Linked DNA regions of Stieleria sp. JC731. The main gene of each other region encodes a partner of the protein of the gene in region 2 in a complex. Links are inferred from orthologs where the notes say so. Each region holds a gene or a part of one and is shown on either strand. Other genes may lie near its edges. The genes, in order: LOC67_RS19025 and smc.

Region 1 (5,792 bases), on a different replicon or contig from region 2:
AAACCGAAGGGGCAAAACGTGCAACGACAAATGTGTCAACGATCGAGATCGACCGTGACAACAATCAAACCAGACTGTTGCTCAAACCGCACACCGGCCGGATGCACCAGCTGCGTGTGCAAACGTCTTCTCGCGGATTTCCGATCGTCGGCGACGACTTGTATGGTGCGGAACATCCCGTTGATGCGGTTTCTAGCTCCGGGAATGAAAGCCATAGGCGAATCTTGCTTCACGCCTGTCAGTTGGACTTTCATCATCCGGTGAGCGGCAAACGCATCAGCGTGTTTGCACCCTGCCCATTTTAGACGCCATCGAATTGATTCCCGTCGAAGCGGAAAAATGGACGCCATGTGACGGCTCGTCCGGTCCGGCAATCTCTCTGGCGGATGAAAACTTTTGTGTTCCTCGCAGCAGCGTCGAACAGCGGGTTACTTGGGACCGCCGATCTGCGGTATCTAGACTGAAAGACAGATGTGGGGCACACTCTGGGTGGTCGCATTTCACCAGTTAGGCGTTCTAAAATGACTCGTATCGGTGCCGTCTCGTACTTAAACACCAAGCCATTGATTTATGGTTTGCGTGAATCGCTACGCGATGGTGATTCACTTGTCTTGAATCTACCCAGTCGACTTGCGGAGCAATTGGATCGAGGCGAATTGGATGTCGCTTTGATCCCATCGGTCGAGTACTTCCGTGGGCTGGCTTCGCACCGTCCGAGTGATCCGGCTGCCAACACAGGTGCTTCCGCTGCAAACGGTGTGTCGGCATCTAAATCGAATGCCGGTTCGACTGGTAGCTACCGAGTGATTTCGGATGCGGCGATTGCTTGTCGCGGTCCGGTTTGGAGCGTCCGATTGGTCAGTCGGGTGCCCGTTGATAAAATTCGCACTTTGGCGCTCGATGAGGGTAGTCGAACGAGTGCGGCTTTGGTTCGCGTCTTGCTATGGCAGATGTATCGGCTGCGGCCGGAAACAAAAGTGCTGCCCATCGAACAGCCGCCTGAGACTGCCGATGCGGACGCGATGTTGATTATTGGCGACAGGGCGATGCACCCAGAGACCGGTTTGTATGAAGAGATTTGGGATCTTGGTGATCGTTGGTGCCGCCACACCGAATTACCGTTTGTGTTTGCGATGTGGGTGGCGCGCCCCGGTGTCGATGTGGACTACTTGATTCCGCTTTTGGAATCGTGTCGCGACAATGGTTTGGAGGCGGCCGAATCGATCGCCCGGCGGTACGCAGCGTCGCATGGGCTGACAACCGAAGACCTGTATCGGTATTTTGCAGAGAACCTACACTTTACGCTTGGAACCCAAGAGCGCGCCGGTTTGTCAAAATTTCGGCTTGGCTGCGAAGAATTGGGGCTCGTGCCTGCTAGCGGGCAGCAACATGTTCGGACTAACGACTGAGATTGGTGATGATCGCAGAGATTTTGGATAAAGCAGTCGCGGGTGAGCGGATCAGCGGCGACGAAGCACTACAGTTGCTCAACAGCCATGACTTGGCTGCAATCGGCGCGGCCGCTGACAAGGTTTCACGGCGAATGCATCCCGAGCCGTATCGGACGTACAACGTCGATCGGAATATCAATTACACCAATATCTGCACCGCCGTTTGCCACTTTTGCGCCTTCTATCGCGGGCCGAAAAGTGATGAAGGCTATGTGCTGCCTCGTGAAGAACTGCTCAAAAAAGTCGAAGAGACCGCAGCGGTCGGTGGGAACCAGATCTTGCTGCAAGGCGGTTTGCATCCCAAGTACAAACTGGATTGGTACGAGGAGATGCTTCGGGACATCAAAACGGCGTTTCCGCAGATCAATATTCATGGATTCAGTCCACCGGAACTTCATCACTTCACCAAAGTCAACAAACTGTCCATCGAAGAAGTTCTGTCGCGTCTGAAAGAAGCTGGCTTGGGAAGCATCCCTGGCGGTGGCGCGGAAATTTTGGTCGACCGAGTTCGCGACGAGCTGACTCGTGGAAAGGTGATGAGTGATGATTGGCTGAACGTCATGCGCGTTTGGCACAAACTTGGCGGAATCAGTACCGCGACGATGATGTTCGGGCACGTCGAAACGCTCGCCGAACGTGTCGAGCATTTACAGCGAGTCCGCGACCTGCAAGACGAAACGAAAGGCTTTACCGCGTTCATTTGCTGGACATTCCAGCCCGATAACACCGACCTAAGCCATGTCCCCGCTAGCGGTTCATTCGAGTACCTGAAAACCCAAGCCGTTTCGCGATTGTTCCTCGACAACATTCCCAACATCCAAAGCAGCTGGGTGACCCAGGGCTTGAAGATGGGGCAATTGGCCATGCTGTACGGTGCCAATGATATGGGAAGCTTGATGCTCGAAGAAAACGTGGTTGCGGAAGCCGGAACAGTCCATTTTCTTTCGTTAATGCAGATTCGCGAGGCGATCGAAGAACTTGGGTTTCAGCCGCGCCAGCGAGACGTTTTCTACAATTTGGTCTCCGACGAATTGGAGCGTCAGGCGATCGAGGCCAACGGACAAAGCGGTCCAAAGGATCTCGTCCAGTTGGCTGTCTAGCATGTGCAGGCAAGACGGATTCGCAGCTGCAGGATATAATGGCTTCTCAGATTGCTGATCCGGACGTTGTTGGGCATTCGCATTGCGACCACGTCTTCGGTTGGCAAATGCCAGTCAACGCGCCTGCGGATCACAACGCATGACCTTTCGAGTTCAATTAGCGACCTACAACGGGCCGATGGACCTGTTGCTCTACTTGGCTCGGCGGCAGGAGGTCAGTTTGCATGAACTTTCACTCGCCAAAGTCATCAATCAATACGGCGAGTATCTTGAGTTGCTTCAGGAATTGGACCTGACCGATATCGGGGACTTCTTGGATCTGGCAAGCACCTTGGTCGAATTGAAGAGCCAAGCCGTGTTGCCAAAAACGATCGAGGAAGATGAGCCACAGGCCGAGCAACTGGACGATCCGCAAACGGAACTAGTCGAACGACTGTTGCAATACAAGGAAATCCGTGACGCGGCGTCGGTTCTGGATGAAATGGCCGGCCGCTGGCAGATGCGGTATCCTCGGTTGTCAGACGATCTTCCCAAACGTCGTATCGATCCCGGAGACCAGCCGATTGCCGACCTCGAAATTTGGGACTTGGTCAGTGCTTTCGGGCGGATCATGCGTGAGGCGTCTGGGCCTCCGCCTACAGAGGTGATCTACGACGATACGCCGATCCACGTTTACATGAAGCGAATCCACGTGCAGCTTTCCCACGTGTCACGTGTCCCATTGATGGACCTTTTGGATACCGGGTTGCACAAGTCCGCCGTGATCGGATGGTTTTTAGCAACGCTAGAATTGACCCGTCACCACGGGGCAGCTGTCGAAGAGGACGAAGGTGGCGACATTGTGATTGTCAAAACCGAGCATTATTCATCGGAGCTTTCGGTCAACGAGGTCGATAACTACGGCAGCAACGGTAAAGTGGCAACCAATTTGCCCAACCAGCCTCGCTAAGTTGTCATCAGCGACTAAGTCATCAATACTTTCGCTGAGTTTCCTTTAAACTCGAAAGCGGATTTTGATTTCAGCAAAGCTGGCATCAGGCCATTGCCAAGCCTCCGATAGGGCCACACGACACAACTTGATCGATCTTGTAGCAAACGGATTCCGTGACTTTTCCAAACATCGCCATCCTGCATTGCCACTACCGTCGAGGCGGCGTGACTCAGGTGGTCGAAAACCAAGTCGCCGCGTTGGCATCACGTCGCCCGGATCGTGATGCATCCGGAACCGATGGCAAGATCATCCTGATGTCTGGTGGTCGTGATGAAGGGCTTAGTGAAGCGACGAACAAGCTGTGTTCTCGGATCACCATCAAAGGCATGGAGTACGATGATGTACTCGCTCAGCAATCAGAGACCCTTGCGTGGGATCATGATCCTGTTCAACGCGGGAACAGACTCGCTCATCAGCTCCACCTCGCATTGGAAAATGCAGGTTGTCCGGCTGACCAGACGATTGTCCATTGGCACAATCATTCCCTGGGAAAGAACGTTGCCGCTCCGGTCGCAATTCGTCAGTTGACTTCCCAATATGGCTATCGAGTTCTGCTGCAAATTCATGACTTTGCGGAGGACTTCCGGCCGGAAAACTATGCACGAGTCATGCGAGCCGCTCAGCTTGTTTGTGGTTCGAATCTATCGGACAAGCCGCTTGCTTCGTTGGTCAATCAGTATTTGTATCCGGTTTCCGAACGGATTCGTTATGCCACGCTTACATCGGGTGATGCCGAGCTTTTGCAGGCTGTGGGGCTTCCATCATCTCTTGTCGATGTCTTGCCCAATGGAGTGCGGCTAGCCGCAGATCATGAACTTGATCGTGAAGCTTCATTGAGAAAAATTCGAGGGGCCGCAGCGTTAGGCGATGACGTTTCTTGGTGCGTCTATCCTGTTCGAGGCATCCGTCGAAAGAACGTTGGCGAATTTTTGTTGCTCTCGCGATTGATGCCTGAAAATAGGTTCTCGGGAATCACGTTGCCACCAGCAACTCCTATCGAATCAGCTTCCTATCAACGTTGGATGCATTTGGGCAAAGACCTCGCGCCGAGGGCGGTTTTCGACTGCGGAGTTTTCGATGATGTGACCTTTCTCGACAATCTTGCTGCTTCTTCGTTGATCGTTTCAACCAGTGTGGCCGAAGGGTTCGGGATGGCGTTTCTTGAACCTTGGCTTGCAGGTCGCGGCGTTGTCGCGAGACGCTTGCCCCATGTCACGGATGACTTTGAGCGTGAGGGCGTTTGTCTCGATAGGCTTTATAGCCAAATTTGCATTCCTGGTACGCCAGATTGGCTTTCAACATGTCGATCGGAAGCTCGACATGTCTTTCAAAAGTCTTGGCATTTGATACGAGACCAATTCGGCGATGCGATTGAGTTCGAGGCTTTGTCTTCATCTGTAAACGGAGACTCGGCTGATGGAATTGACTTCGCGATGCTGACGACCAATCGGCAAATTGAGGTGTTGCGGCGCATGGCTCACGATACCGGGTTTGAGTCAGAGATCCGGAATCTTAATCCGCAGCTACTTCGCTGTCTCGAAACGCCATTCACGACCGAAGTGTTGGATTCGAATAGGTCACAGATTCAACAAACCTATTCAATCGAATCGACAACACGGCGATTGCTGCAGTCGTATCAACGGCTTTTGAAGGCTGAAGAACCTGATGCAAAATCCCAGGTTGAATTGACATCGGATGAAGCGTCACTGGCCGAAGTGATTTGCAAGACCCGACCGTTCTATCCTTGTCGCGTCGAAACGGAGATTGATTGATGGGGCATCCATGGTACCAATCGATATTAGACAACCGAAGTGAGATCCGGCCGATCCCGACGGAGATCACCGCGGACTTGAACAAACTTGAAGGTGTTCGAGCCGTGATCTTTGACATCTACGGGACGCTGGTTGTCAGCGGAAGTGGCGATGTCGGATCTGCAGATCAGGAGGATCGCGGAACGTTCATTTCGCAAGCGATTGCGGCGGCAGGAATCGATTGCTCAGCCGCTCGTGAACCTTCGATCGAAGATTTGCACAATGCGATTCGCTCGAGTAATCAAGCTCGTCTGAGTGAGACCTGCACAAAGCCTGAAGTCGAAATCGTTGACGTTTGGCGGACAACGCTTTTTAACTGTGGTGTTCAGAACGTTCCGACGCAGTCGCTGCATCGATTGGCTGCCGAGTATGAATCGCGAGCGAACCCGACTTGGCCGATGCCGGGGGCGGCTGAGCTACTGGCGGAACTTCACGATCG
Region 2 (7,099 bases):
TCGGTGAAACGAAGCACGAATGGCTTGGGAATCACGCGGCTTCGTCGAAGTGCAATCAACCGTTCCAAGGAAAGTGAAAGCACGACCAGCGAACAAATAGCCAGTGGAATCATCAGCCATCCGCCGGACATGATCTTGCGAATGAAGTCCGGCGTTTGCAGCCAACTTTCGGATTCTGCATCTTCACTGATCTCGCCACCGATTTGCTCGGTCGCCGTCGCGGCTTGCTCTTGCGGCACCTGTGGGATACCACCTTGATACGAATCGGCACCGTTAGATCCACTCGCATCAGCGGTCCGGTACATCGGCTGTGCAGCGGCCATACCGGAACCTTGTCCGTTCCCACGCGTCGACGGTGCCGCGGAAAACTGCTGCGGAAATCCGTTGGGATAACCCTGCGATGAATTCACGGTCTGGCCTGGATACTGTGCCTGCGCTTGATCGAGCACACTCATCAGAACCAACATCCCAATTCCTAGGATGCAAGCGGGCAGCAGACGCGACATCAAACCAGCGATATGACGGCTTGGTCGACGTTTGCGAAGTTTTACCGAGGAGCGGACCGGAGGCTTCTCTTTCGTCATCGTTTCGTGGTTCGAAGGATTGCCAGATCACCACGACGCCTTAGCGACGGGTGTTCGATGGGGAATGTGTTGGTAACGCGGACATCCGATGGCGAGCTTCCGATGCATACGAGCTGTCCGCGAACTTCTCTAATAGAGTTCCGTAACAAACACTCGCCTCACGTGTCCGCCCCAATTGTTCAAAAGCTTTGCCCGCTTGAACCAGCGCCGCTGCTGCATACGGCCCCCCGGGATCAATGCCTTCGACCAGCCGGTACGCATCGATCGCTTCGGCATAGTTTTGCTGCAACAGATAGGTTTCACCGATCATCCACTGAGCACGTGCTCGTATTGGCGCCGGCGACTCGGGCGAGCGCACCACCGACTCCAACAACGAACGTGAATGATCAAATTTAAGTTTGCGGATCGCCAGATCGGCTTCAAGCAATTCCACCAACGGTTTCTGGCTGATGGGTGCAGTCTCCGCGGAATCCAAGATTTCCCGCAGTCGCCGCAATCGCACTTCGGCCTGCTCGACATCATCAACCAGCACCGAACACTCGGCACATCGAAGCAACGTGCCAAAGTCGTCTGCTTTTCGCACATCGACGACGTGCTTCCAATAGCGAAGCGCTTTCGCACGCTGCCCGGATCGAAAAACAGCTTCGGCAAATAACCGATCGACATGCACACTGCGACCTTCAGGATCGCTTTCGAAGTCGACATCCTCGGCGGCGTGCATCAACATTGACCAGCGTCCCGTTCGACCGGCCCAACGCGTCGCTGCCTCAACTGACAACATCGTCGCACCACCGATTCGGCCCCCGATCACAGCCGCCGCGATCAATTCCGAAATTGCTGAGTGATCGATCGCGTCGCAGCCTTCCAGTGTTTGCGCCGTCCACGCCCCAGCCTTGTCATTCACGGTCAAGCGGGTCACCAGAGCGTCAAAGTCACGTGGCGAAAAATCACTGCCAAACTGCACCAACGACTCGGAAACCAAGCTCAATGGCCATTGCTGATAAGACTGTTCCTGCAGCAGCCACTCCTTCACAATCTCCGGAATCGGATCGACCTGACGCAGGACTTCTGCCACCAAATCGGCTGTTCCTGAAGTATCTCCATACTCTTTGAAGTGCAGATCAATCGCGTCTAGAAGCTCAGCATTTTGATCGGCCTTAATCGCGCATCGCACCCTTAAAGCTGATGCCTTGGCAGCATCGGAATGATCGGGGTTTTGATCGATAAAGACCCCAAGACGCTCCGCAGCATCAACATGCCTGTCGGGCTGCAGGGCTGTTGCCCAACCGAGCCCCAACTGACAGAGAGAACGCCTGGCATCCCCTAGCTGCACACTGCCTCGTGAATCGGAACCTTGCATCGCCAGATACAGCTTCTCCGCACCCTCGGCGTCTCCGCCGGACATTGCCTGCCAAGCTGACTTCATAGACAAAGCTAACAGCGGATCGGCAATCGAAGCGGCCAATGCACCTTCAGCTTCATCATTTGATCGATCAATTTCGTCAAAGAGCCGCAACAATTGCTGCTGAGCCTGGCCAGCCCTTTGCCGCGATGCATGATGCGTTGCGATTGCCGTGGTCAGAACCACGTGTTGCTTGAGCGACACCGACGAAACGTCATTCCGCTGCAACCACTGCTCAGCTGCCACATAAAGCTCGTCCACCTGCTCCGGCGAGATGTCACTTTGCGCAGCCCTGGCAAGCAGCACAAAATCGGCTGCGAGCTGAACATCAGAACGCGATTCCTCGATGAGGTAGCTCGCAAGCTTCTGCAACTCACCAACAGCGGAAGCGAACTCACCGGCATCACGAAGCTTTCGAACCTCGACAAGCGATGCGGCAACATCAACCGCTTCAACGCCAATCGACTCTGCAGCGACAATCAAAGGACTTGCCAGCAGGGACCAGCAAATCATCGAAGCCATGCCGATCTGCAATACGAATCGGCTCTGCTGCATAAATCGTTCACGACGGCCAGTCCGCCAGCTCAACTTAAGCCCCAACAATCGAGCATTACAATCGCTGGCGCGCCGGGGCCCAGTAACTATGGATGCGCAGCGCGAAGCAAGACGCCGGCAGACCGCCCCAGCCAAATGGAGGGGCAGCGATGAGAGCGTCCTGACAAGCATCGTTCGGGGGAAGCGGTAGTTACGGTGCTGGCGCATGACAGTCCGGGATAATCGGAATATCCCCAATTACCGGAAAAGTCGCTTGCGGTGCAAGACGAGCCTCCCGAACTGGACACCAGCGATCGAAAGCGAATTCCAGCAAAAACGCCCAAAATACGCTGCCAGATCCGGCTGTTTAGCAATAAAAGCAACTACCCGCTGTTCCCGGTTTCATTTAGGCTAAGGGGTGTTGCTATCGAATCATTTTTCTCGGCTGACGTGACTTGCCGAGTGCGGTTGATCGAGAAAAGATTCGCTTCGGGAAGCTCGTCCAAATCGGCGGCACCCCCCCATTGATGCCGTTACCATTCGTCAATCGACCAACCAGTTCACCTCCTCTGATTCTGCACCTCGTTTCCTGACCCGATCGCTCGCATGCTGAAAGCTCTCGAACTGGCCGGCTTTAAAAGCTTTGCGGATCGGACTCGATTCGATTTTCCCGACGGCATCACGGTGGTCGTCGGCCCCAACGGAAGTGGCAAGTCCAACATTGTTGATGCGATGAAATGGGTGCTGGGGTCACAAAGCCCCAAGGGCCTCCGCGGAAAAGAGATGTCGGACGTGATCTTCAAAGGATCACAAACGCGCCCACCAGCTGGTGCAGCCGAAGCCACCATCGTGTTCGACAACTCGCAAGGCAACTTGCCGATCGATGCACCGGAAGTCCATGTGACCCGGCGCGTCTACCGAAGCGGCGAAAGTGAATTCCTGATCAACAAAGAATCCGTGCGGCTTAAAGACGTGCGTGACTTGATTCGCGGGACCGGGATCGGGATCGATGCCTACAGTTTGATCGAGCAGGGCAAGGTCGATCGGATGCTGCAGGCAAACGCGAAAGACCGCCGCGCAATCTTTGAAGAAGCTGCCGGTATCAGTCGCTTTAAGGCTAAAAAGCTAGAAGCCGAACGAAGGCTGGCGCGCGTCCAAACAAACCTGACGCGTCTAAGTGATATCGTCGAAGAAGTCGGCACCCGCCTTCGCAGTGTTCGCAGTCAAGCCGCTAAGGCCGAACGATACCGTCAAGCATCCGAACGGCTCAAGGAATTGCGAACGGTTATCGCCTGGAACGATTGGACGAACCTGAATCAAGAGCTGGACACCTGCGAGAAAGACCTCACAAACGCGAACACTCGCCTACGTGAGCTTGAAAACGAGCGAGAAGAAATCGCGACGAAGCGTCAATCTGCAGACATGGAACTGCAATCCGTTGCTGACCAAGCGAGACAGCTTGAACAGCAACGCCATGAACTGCTCGCACAGTCGGCAACACTCGGTGGCCGCAAAGATGCCGACGAAAGCTCGGTCGCAGAAGTCCGCATGTCGATTGCTGACGCACTTCGCCGAAGTCGCAAACTGATGCGACAAGCTCGCAAAGCAGACGACGATCTTCAACAAGCAATCGCTGATCACAGCACCGGCGATGAAGAACTGCAACGGGTTCGCCTTAACAACGACGAACTGGTTGCCAAACGCGATCAAATCCAAACCGAAACCGACGGGATACTTAAACGCCGCGAGGATATTTCCAAACAGCACCTCGACGCGATCCGCCGCGTTTCGGAAATGGAAGTCCGCCTACAGCGATCCGAAACACGTCTTTCTGAATCGGATCGCCAACTCGTCAGCCTCGAACAACGTCTGACCGATTCGATCGCACTGCTCGACAAGGCAAATGCGGACACACAGGTTGCCGCCGACCGGTTGCAAGAACTTGAGGCACGCATTCAGTCATCCGAAGGCGACCTACAAGTCCAACAGGCCAAAACGGACCAGCACCGCAACGTGCTCGACCGACGCAGTGGCGAAACGGCCGAACTACGCACCCGGCTTGAAGGCGTTCGGCAACGTTATCTCGTACTGGAAGACTTGGTCAAACGACACGAAGGGGTCTCCGGTGGCGTTCGCGCCGTCCTTGAACACGTCGCTGACGCTGCCCACCCCTTGGCTTCTAGCGTTCTGGGAATGGTAGCGACGCTAGTGAATGTGGATGTCGAAACCGCCCCATTGATCGATGCGGCACTGCGTGATCGTGCACAGTTCGTCGTGACACGTGATGGACAACTGGCCGAAGCCATCGTCAGCGGCGAAATCCAGATCGATAGCCGTGTCGGCATCATCCGGATGGACCACCTTCCCGAACCGCCACGCGAAAACCGAATCCAGCTGGAAGGATTCCAAGGTGTCATCGGCCGAGCCGACCGAGTGATCACATCCGATGGCGAAGGCCAAAAGTTGATCGCGCACCTGTTGAGTTCGACTTGGCTCGTGGAAGATCTGGAAACGGCGATCCGTGTTCGTCCACTTTGCGGTCCCGATCAACAAATCGTTACCCGACACGGCGAAGTCCTGATGGGTGACGGCAGTATGATCGTTGGCCCTGCCGGTGCAACGACCGCTTTGGTCAGTCGACGCAGCGAGATGAATGCCGCTGCTGAAGAAATCGAACACTACACGTTTGAAATCTCCGAAAACGACGAAGCGATTCGGGAGCTTGCCGCCCTTGTCGACGAATACTCAAACGCGCTCGGCCGACTGGAGATTCAGCATCGAAACTTGGTGACAGAAAAGGCGGCCGCCGACGCGGACCTTCGACATGCCAAGGAACGAGCCAAAGTCCGCCAGACCGCACACGACCAAATCCAATCAGACGTCACGTCGACGCGTATAGAACGCGACGAAGCGAAGTCAGAAGCGAGTGAATTGTCGGCTTCGATCGTCGAATCTCGACAGTCGATCGAGAAGCTTGAAAGCGAAGCCGCCGAAGTCGAAGAGATGCTTTCGGAAACACAGCAAGCGCTGCAATCCGCATCGAGCGCCGTCATGACAGCCTCGGTCGAACTCGCTCGTGCCGAACAACGTCAGGAAGCGTTGGCCAATCAGATCGAATCCCAAAAACGCGAGCAAGACGAACGACGTTCGTCCGTCGAAAACGCAAGCGTCACCGCACAGTCTGGCTACACCCGTCAGTCCGAACTGAAACAACGGATCACCGAAACCGTTGGCCAACTTGATCAGCTGAAATCACAGACAGACGAATTCGATAAACAGCTCCGTGAACTGGCCGAGAAAGCTCAATCGCTTCGGCAAACCAATCGTGCGATTGCGGAAGCGGGCGAAGCCGTCCTGAAAAATGTTGCCGAAGCAAGCGAACAGGTTCACAGCATCACCAACAGGCGTGACGCCGCAAAAATGCGACTGGGGACGCTTACCGAACGCATTGCCGAAGACTATCAGATCGATCTTGAAAACGATGACCCGCCGGAGGAACTGGCCGAGATCGAAGACCGCGCAAAGATGGATGAGGAGATCAACCGCCTGCGTGAACAGTTGCAGCGAACGAGCAACGTCAACATGGAAGCACTCGCAGAGCTCGAAGGGCTGCAAGAACGATACGATCACCTAAGCGGTCAATACGAAGACCTTGCTGCGGCGAAGGATTCGCTGCAACGGATCATTGGTCGTATCAATGCAGACAGTCGTCGACTTTTCCTAGACACCCTCGAAGCGATTCGGCAAAACTTTCAGAAGCTCTATCGCAAGTCGTTTGGTGGTGGCCACGCGGATCTCGTCCTCGAAGAATCCGAAGATCCGCTGGAAGCCGGTGTTGAAATCGTCGCAACGCCTCCCGGCAAACCCAGTTTCAGTAACTCGCTTTTGTCGGGTGGTGAAAAGGCTTTGACCGCGGTAGCGCTACTGATGTCGATTTTCCAATATCGGCCAAGCCCATTCTGCGTGCTCGACGAAGTTGACGCGCCGTTTGATGAAGCAAACATTGGCCGATTCGTCATGGTGCTCAATGAGTTCCTTGACCACAGCAAATTTGTGATCGTCACCCACAGCAAAAAAACGATGACAGCGGCGACGACTCTTTACGGAGTGACGATGCAAGAGTCCGGCGTCAGCAAGCGCGTCTCGATTCGATTTGAAGACGTCAGTGAAGATGGAGAGATCAGCGAAGGAGAAGCCGCGTAAAGATCTGACGGATCGTTACGTTCGGTCTTTCACGACGTCGCTGGCGTTCCCGCTGAATCAGCGGCGAAGAGCGTTACTTCCAGGGGGTGAAAGGACGCATCCGACAATCAAAGGATGTTAAGAGAGCAACCGTCTACACGATCTCGTTGCCTACGAAACGACCGGAGGCGTTTCGACTTTCGAAAGCATCGTGTCCACCCGATCCAGCAATCGCTGGGCATCGTCGATTCGGCCGGGGGCATCATCCGTTGCCATCGCAGTGAATTTCGCGTTACAGTGCGGACAAGCAACCTCACGTCCAAGTAGCGTTCCACGAATTTGAATTCGGCGTCCACAAGTGGGACATGATCGTGTGAACCGAATGAGACTGTTGGAT

The links.
Region 1: the proteins of smc (region 2) and LOC67_RS19025 are in contact, whole or in part, in a crystal structure (PDB 3ZGX), measured with the Bacillus subtilis proteins. The link is inferred for Stieleria sp. JC731 from one-to-one orthologs.

What each region holds. Positions count from the first base shown.
Region 1 is NZ_JAJKFQ010000011.1:556,673-562,464, forward strand. Bases 1,786-4,595 are described here. They hold LOC67_RS19025 (segregation and condensation protein A), read left to right. Parts: upstream 1,786-2,690; coding sequence 2,691-3,500; downstream 3,501-4,595. Other genes in these bases: mqnC (cyclic dehypoxanthinyl futalosine synthase), read left to right, coding at 1,786-2,551; LOC67_RS19030 (hypothetical protein), read left to right, coding at 3,656-4,595. Also shown: RluA family pseudouridine synthase, read left to right, coding at 1-305; menaquinone biosynthetic enzyme MqnA/MqnD family protein, read left to right, coding at 522-1,409; more of mqnC, read left to right, coding at 1,418-1,785; more of hypothetical protein, read left to right, coding at 4,596-5,314; HAD family hydrolase, read left to right, coding at 5,314-5,792. UniProt on the Bacillus subtilis protein: Participates in chromosomal partition during cell division. May act via the formation of a condensin-like complex containing Smc and ScpB that pull DNA away from mid-cell into both cell halves.
Region 2 is NZ_JAJKFQ010000005.1:1,402,172-1,409,270, reverse strand. The notes cover bases 2,807-6,923. They hold smc (chromosome segregation protein SMC), read left to right. Parts: upstream 2,807-3,126; coding sequence 3,127-6,723; downstream 6,724-6,923. Other genes in these bases: LOC67_RS15995 (response regulator), read right to left, coding at 6,874-6,923. Outside these bases: MotA/TolQ/ExbB proton channel family protein, read right to left, coding at 1-584; tetratricopeptide repeat protein, read right to left, coding at 625-2,541; more of response regulator, read right to left, coding at 6,924-7,099. UniProt on the Bacillus subtilis protein: Required for chromosome condensation and partitioning.